2 regions of the Longispora sp. NPDC051575 genome follow, and region 1 is predicted to be linked to the other one. Evidence: riboswitches for the same ligand, from Rfam matches in the RefSeq annotation. Region 1 holds a riboswitch; the other holds the start of a gene.
The links. Region 1 has a riboswitch for thiamine pyrophosphate ahead of AB0M43_RS28450 (ECF transporter S component). Riboswitches for the same ligand answer to the same signal wherever they lie in the genome.
Positions count from the first base shown of each region.

Region 2: it holds a riboswitch for thiamine pyrophosphate, as region 1 does, so the genes downstream of both, thiE (thiamine phosphate synthase) here and AB0M43_RS28450 (ECF transporter S component) in region 1, are expected to answer to the same signal.

Region 1 is NZ_JBFAZP010000009.1:321,936-329,776, reverse strand. It holds gene AB0M43_RS28470 (isoprenyl transferase) at 1-14, shown strand, start outside; gene AB0M43_RS28465 (penicillin-binding protein) at 95-2,503, shown strand; gene AB0M43_RS28460 (energy-coupling factor transporter transmembrane component T) at 2,630-3,412, opposite strand; gene AB0M43_RS28455 (ATP-binding cassette domain-containing protein) at 3,474-4,844, opposite strand; gene AB0M43_RS28450 (ECF transporter S component) at 4,907-5,485, opposite strand; TPP riboswitch at 5,504-5,608, opposite strand; gene AB0M43_RS28445 (hypothetical protein) at 5,734-6,336, shown strand; gene AB0M43_RS28440 (nuclear transport factor 2 family protein) at 6,347-6,817, shown strand; gene AB0M43_RS28435 (transcriptional repressor) at 6,881-7,282, opposite strand; gene AB0M43_RS28430 (metal ABC transporter permease) at 7,288-7,841, opposite strand, start outside.
Region 2 is NZ_JBFAZP010000011.1:85,616-93,456, reverse strand. It holds gene AB0M43_RS31355 (ATP-binding cassette domain-containing protein) at 1-1,369, shown strand, start outside; gene AB0M43_RS31350 (hypothetical protein) at 1,447-1,797, opposite strand; gene AB0M43_RS31345 (hypothetical protein) at 1,794-1,973, opposite strand; gene AB0M43_RS31340 (hypothetical protein) at 2,210-3,160, shown strand; TPP riboswitch at 3,227-3,336, shown strand; gene thiE (thiamine phosphate synthase) at 3,331-3,939, shown strand; gene AB0M43_RS31330 (FAD-dependent oxidoreductase) at 3,936-4,940, shown strand; gene thiS (sulfur carrier protein ThiS) at 4,958-5,119, shown strand; gene AB0M43_RS31320 (thiazole synthase) at 5,277-6,035, shown strand; gene AB0M43_RS31315 (thiamine phosphate synthase) at 6,112-6,657, shown strand; gene thiD (bifunctional hydroxymethylpyrimidine kinase/phosphomethylpyrimidine kinase) at 6,654-7,445, shown strand; gene thiC (phosphomethylpyrimidine synthase ThiC) at 7,442-7,841, shown strand, end outside.

The DNA.
Region 1 (7,841 bases):
CTGCGACCCTTTAGCGGCTTTCGTCCCATGTGATGGTCGTCCCGCTTCCGGTTCCGTGGTCGCCGGGGCGGGACTTCCGTGTAAATGTCGGTGGGTGAAGTCGCGCAGCAAGCTTTCGAAGGCATTGACCCTGCTCATGGTGGGTGGGATCGCCGCCGCCGTGTTCACGGTGGTCGTGCTGCCGGCCGCCCTGGTCGCGGGGCTGGCCACCCAGGTGCTGGGCGGCGAGTTCAACGACCTGCCGGGGACGTTGAAGAACCCGCCGACCCCGCAGAGCAGCTACGTGTACGCCTCCGACGGCAAGACGCTGATCACGTCGTTCTACGACCAGAACCGGCGCGACGTCACCCTCGACGAGATCCCGCAGGTCATGCGGGACGCGATCGTCTCCGCCGAGGACAACCGGTTCTACGAGCACCACGGGGTCGACGCCAAGGGCGTGCTCCGGGCCCTGGTGAGCAACGTGACCTCGGGCGGGGTGGCGCAGGGCGCGTCGACGCTGACGATGCAGTACATCCGGAATGTCCTGTTGTACACGGCCGACTCCAAGGAGGGCCGGAACGCGGCCACCGAGGTGACGACCGACCGCAAGATCAAGGAGATGAGCTACGCGCTCGCCCTGGAGAAGGAGATCGACAAGAACGAGATCCTTCGCCGGTACCTGAACATCGCCTACTTCGGCAACGGCGCGTACGGGGTGTACTCGGCCAGCCAGGCGTACTTCTCCAAGGAACCCAAGGATCTCACCATCGAGCAGGCCGCCCTGCTCGCCGGTCTCGTCCAGGCCCCCGGTGACTACGACCCGGTGAAGAACAAGGACGCGGCCGCCGACCGGCGCAACTGGATCCTGAAGAAGATGGTCGAGCTGAAGTACGCCGACCCGGCCGCCGGGGCCGCCGCCCAGGCCTCGCCGATCGCGTTGAAGCTCAAGCCGGCCCCCGACGACTGTCTGTCGCGCGGCGAGGGCTCCAACGGCTGGGGCTTCTTCTGCGGGTACTTCAAGAAGTGGTGGCTCGACCAGCCCGCCTTCGGGGCGACCGTGCAGGAACGCGAGGCGAAGCTCCAGCGCGGCGGCTACACGATCGTCACCTCGCTCGACCCGGCCGTGCAGAAGGCGTCCGAGCAGGCCATCGCCGAGCAGATCAAGAAGGACAGCCCGTTCGCGCTGGGCGTGGCGACCGTCGAGCCCGGTACCGGCCGGATCCGGTCGATGGCCGTCAACCGCAACTACTCCAACGACGCCAGCAAGAACGGGAAGAACACCGGCGGCCCCGGTCAGGGCAGCTACCCGAACACCACGGTGCCGCTGATCGCCGGTGGCGACGCCGCCCCGGGCTTCCAGGCCGGCTCGACGTTCAAGATGTTCACCATGCTCGCGGCCCTGGAGGCCGGGATGCCGCTGAACACGACGTTCGACGCGCCCAACAAGTACAAGAGCAAGTATCCGGCGGCGCCCGGGCCGGCGACCTGCGAGGGGAAGTACTGCCCGAGCAACGCCGCCCCGTCGATGGCCGGCCGGCGCGCCATGTGGGACGCGTTCGGGCGCTCCGTGAACACCTACTTCGTCTGGCTGGAGGAGCAGGTCGGGGCCGACAAGGCCGTCGAGATGGCGAAGAAGCTGGGCATCACCTTCCGGGGCGACGACAAGAAGATCGCGGACAACCAGGAGGCGGCCAGCAACTGGGGCGCGTTCACGCTGGGCGTCGCGACCACGTCCCCGCTGGACCTGGCCAACGCGTACGCGACGATCGCGGCCGAGGGCACCTACTGCAAGCCGCTGCCGGTCAACTCCATCACCGACGCGGGCGGCGCGGTCGTCGACGTCGCCGAGCCGCAGTGCAAGCGGGTCTTCGAGCCCGACGTGGCCCGCGCGGCCACCGACGCCGCCCGGTGCACGGTGGGGGACAAGTCGGCGTTCGGCAGGTGTGACGGGAGCACGGCCGGTGGGCTGCGCAACGTCGTCGGCCGTTCGCTGGCCGGCAAGACCGGTTCGTCCGAGCGGAACGAGACCGAGTCGTTCGCCGGGTTCACGCCGGGGCTCGCCGCCGCCGGGATCGCCGGGGACCCCGACAGCCCGCGCAACGCCGTCGGCGCCGCCTTCGCCGACAACGTCAACATGGCCGTGGCGAAGACCCTGAAGGCAGGAGCCGGGTACGCGCCGGGCAAGGACTTCGTCGCCCCCGACCGCAAGGTGGCCTTCGGGACCGAGGTGCGGGTGCCCGACGTGCGCGGCCGGAGCGTGGACGAGGCGACGGCGGAGCTGCGCAGGGCCGGGTTCTCCGTGACCGTGGCACCGAACCGGATCAGCTCGGAGTACGTGGCGGGGCAGGTCGGCGACGTGTACCCGACCGGGAGTGCGCCGAAGGGGTCCACGATCACCCTGTACGTGAGCGAGGGACCGGTGCCGCCGGTGGAGCCCACGCCGAGTACGGGGACGAGCGCGGAGCCCACGGGGCGGCCCACCGGGCGTCCGGTGCCCACACCTACCAGGCGGCGGTTCTAGGGGTGGTCCGGCCTGGGGCCGCGCTCCGCGCGGCCCCAGGCCGGACGCGCCTTCCGCGAGGCGGGACACGCGTGGCGGCCACGGCGTCGAGGTAGCCGCGTCACCGGCCGGCGAGGAACCACGCCCCTACAGGAGCGCCCGGAACGCCCCGGTCGCGATACTGACGCCCAACGCGAGGGCCGCCAGCCCCGCAGCGCCCGCCACGAGCAGCGCGTCCGCCGTGGTGAACCGGCTGACCCGGGCGTTGGTCCGGCGCGCGCCGCTGGCGAAGCCCCGGGCGTCCATGGCCACGGCCAGCCGGACCCCCTTGCGGATCGCCCCCACGAGCAGCGCGAAGGCCGTACCCGCCGTGATCCTGGCCCAGGACACCGGCCCGTGCGCCGCGACGCCCCGGGCGCGCCGGGCCAGCACCAGCAGCCGCCACTCGTCGGCGAGCAGGGGCAGCAGGCGCAGGGCGGCGAGGGTGCCGATCGCGTACCGGGGCGACAGCCGCACCTGCTGGATCAGCGCGTCGGCGAGGTCCGTCGGGTCGATCGTCGCGAACGCCACGACCCCCGGCAGCGCCACGGCCAGCAGCCGCAGGGCCAGGCTGAACCCGTTGCCGACCGAGCCGGTGGTCACGCCCCAGAACAGGTGCTCGCCGGTGGGTTCGGCGGCGAACAGCGCGGTCGCGACCACCATGCCCACGGCGGACAGCAGCAGCGGCCAGCACCGCCGGGCCAGCCGGCCGAGCGGGATGCCGAACAGGGGCACCACGGCGAGCGTGCCGACGAGGGCGATGGCCGGCGCGACGGCGTCCAGCGTGCTGAGCAGCGCGAACGACAGGATCGTCGCCGCGCCGAGCTTGGCCACGGGGGAGCGCCGGGCGAGCGCGGTCTCCCGGACCACCAACGGCTCCCCGAACCTCATACCGGCACCCCGCGGACCGCCGCGCCGTGAGACCCGTGCGCCCGGTCGGGGCCGCGCGGGCTCACGCCGACACCCCGCCGGGCAGCCGCTGCACCCGGTCCGCGCAGGCCGCCACGAAGTCCGCGTCGTGCGTGACGATGGCCAGGCCGTGCCCGGAGTCCCGCAGTTCCCCGATCAGCACCACCAGCTCGCGCCAGGTCCGCAGATCCTGGCCGAACGTCGGCTCGTCGAGCACCAGCACGCGCGGGGCCGCCGCGAGCGCCGTCGCCACCGACAGCCGGCGCTGTTCCCCGCCCGACAGCGTGTAGGGGTTCGCCGCCGCCAACCGGGCCAGCCCCAGCCGTTCGAGCAGCTCCTCGGCCCGTTCGCGCGGGGCGGCCAGGGTGAGTTCGTCCACGACCCGGTTCGTCACGAACTGGTGCTCCGGGTTCTGGAACACCGAGCCGATCCGCCGGGCCAGATCGCCCGCCGGCCAGCGGTGCGGCGGCTCCGGGGCCAGCGCCGAGGTGAGCGTGCCCGTGGTGGGGGCCAGCAGGCCGCCCAGCAGGAGCGCCAGGCTCGACTTGCCCGCGCCGTTGGGGCCGACGAGGGCGAGGACCTCCCCGGCGCGTACCCGGACATCGGTCGGCGGAAGGGCGGCCGTCGTCGCACCGGCGTAGCGGAGGGTGAGCCCTTCCCCGGTCAGCAGATCCTCGACCACACCTCGACGGGTACCGGGGGCCCTGGCGGCCAGCCCCGTGAACCCGGGCACCCACACCCCCGCCGCCGCCAACGCCGCCCCGTGCCGCCCGAACACCTCGGCGGGCACCCCGTCGGCCAGCACCCCGCCGCCCGGCTCCAGCACCACCACCCGGTCCACCAGCGGCAACGCCTCGGCCACCCGGTGCTCCACCAGCACCATCGTCGTGTCGCCGACCGCGCGCCCGATCGCCGCGCGGACCAGTTCCGCGCCGGCCGGATCGAGATTGGCGGTCGGCTCGTCGAGCAGCAGCAGGTCCGGGCGGGCCACCAGGGCCCCGGCCAGGGCCAGCCGCTGCTGCTCGCCGCCGGACAGCGCGTCCACGGGCCGGTCCCGCGGGTACGGGAAGCCGACCTGCCGCAGGGTCGCGTCCACCCGGGGCCAGATCTCCGCGCGCGGCACGCCCAGGTTCTCCAGCCCGAACGCCACGTCGTCGCCGGACCGGGACATCACGAGCTGGCTCTGCGGGTCCTGGAAGACCACGCCGGCCGTGCCCGCGACGGTCAGGGTGCCCTCGCGTTCGCCGGAGTCCTCCGGGAGCAGGCCGGCGAGGGCGGCCAGCAGGGTGGACTTGCCGGCCCCGGACGGGCCGAGGAGCAGGACGCGTTCGCCGCGCTCGATGGTCAGGTCGACGCCGCGCAGGGCCCAGGCCCGCCGCCCGCCGTGCCGCCAGCCGAAGCCGGTCAGCCGCACGGCCGGGCCGCGGGTCGTGACGGCCGCGCCGCCCCCGGTGTCGGGTGCCTGGTCGCGCCGGGTCACACCAGCTCGCGGTCCCGGCCGGAGGGGAACCGGTCCAGGACGCCGGTGCGGGCCAGCGCCTGGGTCAGGACGTAGCCGCCGAGGCCCGCGACGACCACCGAGCTGACGGTGCCGATCGCGACGTAGGGCAGCTGGTAGGTGGCGAAGGCGAAGTCCTTGTACCAGGCGACCACGTCGAACACCGTCGCCGCGATCCCGGCGCCGGCCGCCGCGAGCAGCGCCACCGGCAGCTTGTAGCTGCGGTACAGGAACGCCGCGAACACGACCTCCGCGCCGAGGCCCTCCAGGAAGCCCTGGAGCAGCACCGTCATGCCCCACTTGTTGCCGAGGAACGCCGAGACGAGCGCGGCGAGGAACTCCACCAGCACGGCCGCGCCGGGCTTGCGGATGATCAGGGCGCCGAGGACGGCCGGGAGCAGCCAGACACCGTAGATGATCGTCGCGCCGGGCGGGAAGAAGGTGAACGCGTTACCGGCGACCTCCCAGAGCCCCGCCATCGCCCAGAAGATGACACCGAAGGCGACGGCGAGGACCGCCACCACCACAATGTCCACAGTGCGCCATTTGGTACTCATAGTGAAAGTCTCCCAGGGGTGAGCCGGGGAGCGACTCCCTTCGCCGGCATTACCCGGATCAGGTGTGGAGGGTCAGCGGTCGCCCGCACTCTCAGCGCTTCTCGCGCTCCCCTGTCGTATGCGGGCACCACCGTAGCAGCACAGGGCCCTGACCTGGAGATCAACAGCCGTTTCCCCGGATCCGGAAACTGTGAGATTCCTGGTACGGATGCGGGACTCGGCGCCCTGTCTGCTATTCACTGGGAGGTATGAAGCTCTATGCGGAGTTGCCGGCCCGTCGCACCCGGCAGATCGTGGCGGACGTCTCCGCCGTCGGCTGGACCGCGCTGTGGATCTGGCTGGCGTACCTGCTGCACCAGGCCATCAGTACCCTCGCCCAGATCCCGGACCGGGTCACCAAGGACGGCGACAGTCTCCGCGACTCCCTGAACGGTGCCGCCGAGGAGGCGCGCAGGATCCCGATCGCGGGCAAGGTGCTCGGGGAGAAGCTCGCCGACGCGGCCAAGGTCGCCCAGTCGGTGGCCGAGACCGGCAAGGACGGCAGCGAACTGGTCGGCCAGATCGCCCTGTTCACCGCGATCGTGGTCGCGGTCGCCGTCACCGTGCCGATCCTGCTGTTCTGGATCCTGGCCCGGACCCGGTGGATCCGGCGGGCCGGCACCGCCGTCGCGCTCCGCGACGAGCCGGCCGGCGAGGACCTGCTGGCCCTGCGCGCCCTGGCCACCGCCGGCCTCCGCGAGCTGCGGGCCGCCGCCGAGGATCCGGCCGGCGGCTGGCGGGCGAAGGACCCGGACACCGTGACGGCACTGGCCACCTTGGAGCTGGCCACTCTGGGCCTCAGATCCCGGTAAGGTGCACCATATGTCCGCAATCTTGGAGACGATCGACACGCTGTACGCCGCCCTCGACGCCAGGGACGGCTCGGCCATGGCCGCGTGTTACCACCCCGAGGCCCGGTTCCGTGACCCGCTGTTCGACCTGCGGGGCCCCGAGATCGGTGCGATGTGGCAGATGCTGACCTCCCGGAGCACGGACCTGCGCGCCGAGGTCTCCGACATCCGGGTCACCGGCGACACCAAGGCCCTGGCGCACTGGACGGCCCGGTACACGGTGGGGGCCCGGCCCGTGGTCAACGAGGTCCGCGCGGCGTACCGGTTCGCCGACGACGCCCGGATCATCGACCACGTGGACGCCTTCGACCTGCAGTACTGGGCCGGTCAGGCGCTCGGCGGGCTGCCCGCCCTGGTCACGAAGATGCCGGGCGGGGCGGGCCTGCTGCGCCGCAAGGTACGCCGGCAACTCGACGCGCACATCGCGAAGGCCGGCGTCTAGCGGGCCGGGGCCCATCGAGGGTCGGGCCCCAGCGGGACCCGGGGTCGGGCGTGGCGGCCCGGGTCAGCCGCGCTTGGCCGCGCACTCCGGGCACGTCCCGAAGATCTCCAACGTGTGCGCCACGTCCACGAACCCGTTGTCGCTGGCCATCTTCTCCGCCCAGCGCTCCACGGCCGGCCCCTCGACCTCCACGGCCTTGCCGCAGCTCCGGCAGACCAGATGGTGGTGGTGCCCCGTGCCGCACCGGCGGTAGAGGTGCTCGCCGCCGGGCGGGCGCATCACGTCGACCTCGTCGGCCTCGGCGAGGGCCTGCAACGTCCGGTACACCGTCGTCAGGCCGACCTTGTCGCCCTTGCCCCGGAGCATGGCGTGCAGTTCCTGGGCGCTGTGGAAGCCCTGCACCTCGCCGAGCAGCTCCATCACGGCGGAGCGCTGCTTCGTGCTTCTGGGTAAGGGCGCAGTCATGACACTCACGTTACCGGGCCGAGCACGACGTCCGGCGGCTCGGTATGGCCCGTGTCGTTCGGCGCGCGCACCGGTCTGCGGCGGCGCAGTACGGACGCGAAGGCCGCGACCAGCACGAACAGGCCCACGGCGAGCACCACGATGAACGCGCCGGGCGGGGTGTCGACCTCGGCGGCGAGCAGGACGCCCGCGCCGGAGACCGTGACCCCGATCACCATCGCCGCCACCAGGGTGGTCGTGAAGCCCCGGGTGACCTGCTGCGCGGTCGCCACCGGCACCACCATCAGGGCGCTGACCAGGAGCAGGCCGACGGCGCGCATCGCCGTCGTGACGGTCACCGCCGTGGTGACGGCGAGCAGGACGTTCAGGAAGCGCACCGGCAGGCCCGACACCCGGGCGTGCTCCTCGTCCTGGCTCACCGCGAACAGCCACGGCCGGCCGAGCAGGGTCACGCCGAGCACCCCCGCGCCCAGGATCAGCATCGCGGTCAGGTCGCTGCGGGAGGTGCCGTTCAGGGAGCCGAAGAGGTAGGACTGCAGGGTCGAGTTGGTGCCCTGTT
Region 2 (7,841 bases), on a different contig from region 1:
CCTCGCGCCGGTCCGGGTCCGGGCCGCCGGGCTCGCCCTGGCCCGCGCCGAGGCCGCGCTGTCGGACAGCGAGAAGACCCAGATGCGGTACGCGACGGCGCTGTCCGCCTGGGGCGAGGTCGGCGGGTACGAGGCGGAGGTCGCCTTCGACACCGCCAGCGTCTCCGTCCTCGACATCGCCTGGGACACCGCCCGGCACCGGCTCGTGCGCACCCTGTCCGGCGGCGAGCAGAAACGCTTCGTCCTCGAACTGCTGCTCCGCGGCCCCGACGAGGTCCTCCTCCTCGACGAGCCGGACAACTTCCTCGACGTCCCCGCGAAACGCTGGCTCGAACAGCGGCTCCGCGAGTCCCCCAAGAGCGTGCTGTACGTCAGCCACGACCGCGAACTCCTCGCCAACACCGCCGACCGGGTCGTCGCGGTCGAGGGCGGTTCCGCGTGGACGCATCCGGGCGGGTTCGCCAGCTGGCACGAGGCCCGGGTCAACCGGCACGACAGCATGGAGGAGACCCGGCGGCGCTGGGACGAGGAGCACCAGAAACTCAAGGACCTGGTGCTGATGTACAAGCAGAAGGCCGCCTACAACGACGGGCTGGCGTCGCGGTACCAGGCCGCGAAGACCCGGCTGGCCAAGTTCGAGGGCGACGGGCCGCCCCCGCTGCCGCCGAAGGACCAGGACATCCGGATGAAGCTCGACGGCGGGCGGACCGCCAAACGTTCCGTCATCTGCGAGCAGCTGGAACTCGACGACCTGACGTTCCCGTTCGACTTCGAGGTCTGGTACGGCGACCGGGTCGCGGTCCTCGGCGCCAACGGCACCGGCAAGTCCCACTTCCTCCGCCTCCTCGGCCGGGGCGGCACGGACCCGCTGGAGGTGCCCCTCGTGGAACTGGCGCCCGTCGCGCACGGCGGCGTCGCCCGGCTCGGCGCGCGGGTCCGCCCCGGGCACTTCTCCCAGGTGCACGACCGGCCCGAGCTACACGACAAGACCCTGGTCGAGATTCTCTGGCGGGGCGACGACTACCGGGCCGGCCGGGTCCGGCACGACGCGATGAACGTCCTCGGCAGGTACGAGCTGGCCGCGCAGGGCGACCAGACGTTCGGCACCCTGTCCGGCGGGCAGCAGGCCCGGTTCCTGGTTCTGATGCTGGAGCTGTCCGGGGCCACGTTGCTGCTGCTCGACGAGCCGACGGACAACCTGGACCTGGCGTCGGCCGAGGCGCTGGAGGAAGGGTTGAAGGGGTTCGAGGGGACCGTGATCGCGGTGACCCACGACCGGTGGTTCACCCGGGGGTTCGACCGGTTCCTGCTGTTCGGGACCGACGGGGAGGTCACCGAGGTGCCGGAGCCGGTGTGGGACGTGCGCTGACCTGGGCCGTCTGACGTCACGACGGTGCCCGGGCCTTGGTGGGGCGCGCCGATCGGCGCGCCCCACACCCGTACCCGTCAGGAGTTGTAGCGCCAGAGCTCCCAGCCGCCCGGCCCGTGGTGCGTCAGGTAGCCGTGGTCCGGGTCCAGCCACTCGTCGCCGTGCTCCGTCGGCACCAGCATCGTCGGCTGACCGTTCCTGAGCAGCCGGTACGTGTGCCCCGGCTCCGTCCACGCGCCGCCCGCCACCGTCCAGGTCACGCCGTCGTGGCGCAGGCCGTAGCTCTCGCCGGGGACGAGCCAGTAGGCGTACACGCCGTCGCCCTCGTCCGACTGGTCGTCGTGCAGGCAGAGCGTGATGATCCGGTACAGGCCGTCGGCCTCGTGGGTGTCCAGTGTGCCCAGTGCCGTCGCGGTGTCCTCCGTCATGCCTGCCTCGCCAGCACCTTGACCCGGGACGTGCCGTCGCACACCGCCTGGGTGGTCGACCACACCTTCGCGGTGGCCAGTGCCTGCACCCGGGTGTCGAACACCGCCATCCGGGTGATCGGTTCGGGGAACTCGCCGGTGACCTTGGTCATCAGCACCTGGTACGTCATCGTCATGCCGCCCACCGTCCGTCCGCTGAGGACGACGGTGCCACGACATTGAAACGACGTTGAAACGACATTGCGAGTGGTACGACTGTGCCATCGCAACGACATTGGCACGACATTTGGGCGACGCTCTCGGATGACGTGCTGGACTACCAGCCACAATGCGGAATTGGTCGCCGGAAGTGCGGCTCAGGGGGCGACATTCGCCCGCCGAAGGCCCAATGGCGCCGAGGTACGGTCGGAATGTGAAAGACGGGGTAGCGGACCGGACTCGACTCGAATACCTGATCCGGCGGAGCGAACACACCATCGACGAGTGGTGCGCGCGGTTCGACCGGGCCGCGAGGGTCCTGGGCGAGCCGGCCACGCTGTCCGCCCGCCAGCTCCAGAGGTGGATGGCGGGCCAGGTCGGCACGGCCCGACCCTCCGCGCGGCGGGTCGCGGGCAGCCTGTGGCGGGAGCCCTTCGCGGTACTCGTCGGGCCGGTGGGCGCCGCCGGGAATGCCCCCGTTCCGGTGCGCACCGCCGGGTACGAGGCTGCCCACCAGGCGGCCCGGGAATCCGCCGAACACGTTCGCCGAATGGGAATCGGCGTGCGGGAGGGGACCGTCGAGCGATTGCGGGCGGAGGTGCGCCGGCTGGCGTACACCTATGTGGAGGTTCCGCCCTCGCACTTTCTCGCCGAGGCGCGTCGGGCCCGCGATACCGCCTACACCCTTCTAGAACGCACGCGCCGCCCGGCCCAGCTGGCCGAGTTGTCTCTCGTCGCCGCCCAACTCTGTGGCCTGATGTCGGCCGCGTCCTTCGACATGGCCGCCTGGTCCCCGGCCCTCGCCCAGGCCGGGGCCGCGCACGCCTACGCGGACCTCGCCGGCCACGTGCCGCTCCGCGCCTGGGCCCGGGGCAACCTGGCGCTGATGGCCCACTGGCCCCGCCGGACACCCGTCCCCGTCGAGGACGCCCTCGCCCCGCGCCCCCGGGGAGCGGCCGCCGCGGGCCTGCGCTGCGTCGAGGCCCGCGCCTGGGCCGATCCGACCGGCCCGGCCCGGGGAGCGCCGGACGGCCTGGACGCCGAACAGTTCGTCCGGCTCCGGCAGGCGCTCGGCGGGGCCCGCTGGCTGCACGACGGACCGGCCGCGGAACTCCTCGAACGCATCCACGTCCTGCACCGGCAAACCATGGTGAACGGGGCGTAGCCGTGCAGTGAGGCATCAGTTACGCGGTGCTTCCCTCCTCGGCTGAGGTGCGCTAACGTGTGCCGCAAGAGAACCCACGGGAGTCCGGTAGACCGGGCTGAGAGGGCGGATGTGAGCCGCCGACCGTAGAACCTGATCCGGATCATGCCGGCGCAGGGAGGAGATTCATCATGCTCGGTCGCCTCCATGTCCTCACCGACGCCCGACCCGGGCGGGACGCCGTCGCCGTCGCGCGGGCCGCGTTGGCCGCGGGGGCACCCCTTTTCCAGGTACGGGTGGAAGACGGCGTGCACGACCGCGACTTCCTCGACTTCGCCGCCGAGATCCGGGCGCTGTGCCGGGTCTACGGGGCGACGTGCCTCATCAACGACCGGGTGGACATCGCGCTGGCCGTGCAGGCGGACGGTGTGCACCTCGGTGCCCTCGACCTGCCCGTTTCCGTGGCGCGGCGACTGCTCGGCTCCTCGGCGATCATCGGGGCGACGTCCCGCGACGCCGTCGGGGCCCGGGCCGCGCTGGTCGACGGGGCCGACTACGTGGGCGTCGGGCCCTGCTACCACACGTCCACGAAGGACGGCCTGCCCGAGCCGATCGGCCCCGCCGGGCTGGAGGCGGCGGCGCACGTCGGGCTGCCGGCCATCGCGATCGGCGGCGTCACCCTCGAACGGGTCCCCGAACTCCTGGAGGCCGGGGCGTACGGCGTCGCCGTGGTCAGCGCGGTCAGCACGGCCGACGATCCCGGGGTGGCCACGAAGGCGCTGCTCAGGGCCCTGTCATGAAGGTCGCGGTCCAGGGGGCCGGGATCATCGGGTTGTCCGTGGCGTGGCGCGCGCTGGCGGCGGGCCTCGACGTCACGGTGTACGACGACGCCCCCGCCCGGGGCGCCTCCAACGTCGCGGCCGGCATGCTCGCCCCGGTCGCCGAGGCCTACTTCGGCGAGGTCGACCTGCTCCGGCTGTCGCTGGCCAGTGCCGCGCGGTGGCCGGAGTTCGCGGCCGGGCTCGGTGAGGTCGGCTACCGCGACGACGGCACGCTGCTCGTCGGGCGGACAGGAGACGACCTGCGCGAACTCGCCCGGCTCCGCCAGTTGTACGCGGACTGGGACCTGCCGGCCGAGAAGGTGGATCCGCGCGCGTTGGAGCCCTCGCTGACGCCCCGGCTCCGGGGTGGGCTGCTGACGCCCGGTGACCACCAGGTGGATCCCCGACGGGTACTGGCGGCGCTGCGCGAACGGGTGCCGGTGGCCGCCGGGTACCCGTCGGACGGGGTCGATGTGACGGTGATCGCGACCGGGGCCTGGGCGGGGCGACCTGGTGGCGCGGTGGGCGGGTTGCCTGTGCGGCCCGTGCACGGCGAGGTGCTGCGGCTGCGCGGGAAGCCGTCGATCCGGCACGTGATCCGGGGCTACATTGACGGGAAATATGTCTATATTGTGCCGCGAAAGGACGGGGAGGTCGTCGTGGGCGCCACCACCGCCGAGCGCGGCTTCTCCACCCGGGTCACCGCCGAGGGCGTCCGCGACCTCCTCGACACCGCGATCGAGGTCCTCCCGGAGCTGGCCGAGTACGAGCTGGTGGAGGCGCGGGCCGGCCTGCGCCCCGGTACCCCGGACAACGCCCCGCTGATCGGCTGGCTCGACGACCGCACCCTCGCCGCGACCGGGCACTACCGGCACGGCGTCCTGCTCGCCCCCATCACCGCCGAGGTGGTCACGGCGCTGCTCCTGCACCGGGAACCCAGCGTCGACCTCGCGCCCTTCGCCCCCGGGAGGTTTTCGTGAAGATAGTCGTCAACGGCGTGGAGACCGAGTTCGAGGGGACGGTGTCGGCGCTCACCGGGGACCGGCGCGGGGTGGCCGTCGCGGTCAACGGGACCGTGGTGCCCCGGAGCACGTGGACGTCGACGGCGCTGGCCGACGGCGACGTGGTGGAGCTGCTCACGGCGGTGCAGGGTGGCTAGCCCGGCCGGTGGCCCCTCGACAGCGGCCGCGCCCGGCGGCCCTCCGGCTCCGACTGCGCCCGGCGCCTCCCCGGCCGAGGGCGTGCCCACTGCCTCCTCGGCCACGGGCGTGCCCACCGCCTCCTCGCCCACGGGCGCGTCCGGCCTCGACGACCCGCTGGTCATCGCGGGCGTGACCCTGTCGTCCCGACTCATCCTCGGCACCGGCGGCGCGGCCAGCCTCACCGCCCTCCACGAGGCCGTCGAGGCCTCCGGTACCGCCATGGTCACCGTCGCCCTCCGCCGCCTCGATCCGAACGCCCCCGGCGGCCTGCTGGAGATGCTCGACGGGACCGGCGTGCGGATCCTGCCCAACACCGCCGGCTGTTACACCGCCACCGAGGCGGTCAAGCTCGCCCACCTGGCCCGGGAGGCGTTCGAGACGCACTGGGTGAAGCTCGAGGTGATCGGGGACGACCGGACCCTGCTGCCGGACGCCGTCGAGCTCGTGGCCGCCGCCGCCCGGCTGGTGGACGACGGGTTCGTGGTGCTGCCGTACACGACCGACGATCCGGTGCTCGCGCGGCGGCTGGTCGACGTCGGGTGCGCCGCGGTCATGCCGGCCGGGGCGCCGATCGGGTCGGGGGCGGGGATCCGGAACCCGTACAACCTCGCGTTGATCCGGGACCTGGTGTCGGTACCCGTCATCCTCGACGCCGGGATCGGCACCGCCTCGGACGCGGCCCTGGCGATGGAGCTGGGCTGCGACGCCGTGCTGCTGGCCAGCGCGGTGACCCGGGCGGCCGACCCGACCCGGATGGCGGCGGCGATGCGGCACGCGGTGCTCGCCGGGAGGCTGGCCGCCGGCGCCGGGCGGATCCCGCGCCGCGACTACGCCACCGCCTCCACCAGCCAGGAAGGGCTGCCGTCGTGGTGAGCCGCCGCGTGTCCCGTGCCCGGAGCGCCTCGCCGGCGCCCGTCCCGCCCGCGTCCCGTCCGAGTGGAGGCTTCCGATGAGTGACCGGCTGATCGTCGTCCTGGAGACCCCCGACCTGCACCTCGCGCGCACGGTGATCGACGCCGGGGCGACGCTGCTGGCGGGCACGTTCTTCGACCTGGAGTTCGACTGGCGGGTCGAGGAGTTCGGCGGCCGGGTGCTCACCCTCGGCCCGACCGCGACCCCGGTGCACGGCCGCCGGGACATGCTCTGGCGCTGCCACGGCCTGGACGAGCTGCCGTCTGCCGCCGACGCGGAGTTCGTCAGCCTGTCGCCGATCTTCGAGACCGCCACCAAGCCCGGCTACGGGCCGCCGCTGGGCGTGGACGTGCTCGGTCGGGCCGGCCGGCCGGTCTACGCCCTCGGCGGGGTCGACGGTCCGGCCCGCGCCGCCGAATGCGTGGCGGCGGGTGCGCAGGGGGTGGCGGTGCTGGGGGCGGTGTCGCGGTCGAGCGACCCGGCGCGGGCGGTGCGCAACCTGCTCACGGCGCTGGGGGCGGCCAGCACGCCCACCGGAGCCTCGGCCAGCGCCTCGGCCGGCACCGGGGGCGGAGCGCCATGAAGCAGCCCCCGATCGCCCTCACCGTCGCCGGCTCCGACTCCGGCGGCGGCGCCGGCATCCAGGCGGACCTGAAGACCTTCGCCGCGCACCACGTCTTCGGCACCTCCGTCATCACGGCCCTGACAGCCCAGAACACTTCGGGGGTACTGGGCGTGCACGCCACCCCCCTCGACTTCCTGGCCCTCCAGCTCGACGCCGTCCTGTCCGACCTGCCCCCGGCGGCGGTGAAGACGGGCATGCTCGCGAGCGCGGAGGTGATCGCGTACGTGGCGACCCGGGAGCTGCCCAACCTGGTCGTGGACCCGGTGATGGTGGCGTCCACGGGCAACCCGCTGTTCCGGGGCGCGGCCGACGCGTACCGGGTCCTGCTGCCCCGGGCCCTGGTCCTCACCCCGAACCTGCCCGAGACCCGGGCGCTCCTCGACCGGGAGGTCGGCACGGTCGAGGACATGGCCGCCGCTGCGACCGACCTGGCCGCGCTCGGCCCGCGCTGCGTCGTCGTCAAGGGCGGCCACCTCGCGGGGGGCCACGGCGCGGACCCGGACGCCGTGGACGTCGTCTGGTTCGACGGCGAGCTGTCCTATCTGCGGGCGCCCCGGGTCAGTACCCCCAACAACCACGGCACGGGCTGCACCTTCGCGGCCGCGGTGACCGCGCACCTCGCACTGGGGTCCTCGCTGCCGGACGCGCTCCGGGCCGCGAAGACCTATGTCACCCGTGCCCTCGCCGGCTCGGCCGACTGGCGGCTGGGCTCGGGACACGGTCCCCTCTCCTGGAAGGAAATCTGATGACGCGTCGCAAGTTCTATGTGGAGGGTTCTCGTCCCGACATCCAGGTGCCCTTCGCCGAGGTGCACCTGACGAACGACGACCCGCCGGTCCGGCTGTACGACACCTCGGGCCCCGGCTCCGACCCGGAGGTCGGGCTGCCCCAGCTCCGGGCGCACTGGATCATGGAGCGGGGCGACGTGGAGGAGGTGCCCGCCGAGGGTACGGCCACGATCGGGCAGACGGTGCGCAAGGCCAAGCCGGGCAAGCGCCCCACCCAGCTCTACTACGCGCGCCAGGGCACGGTCACGCCCGAGATGGAGTTCGTGGCGATCCGCGAGGGGGTCGCGCCGGAGTTCGTCCGGGACGAGATCGCGGCCGGTCGGGCGATCATCCCGAACAACGTGAACCACGCCG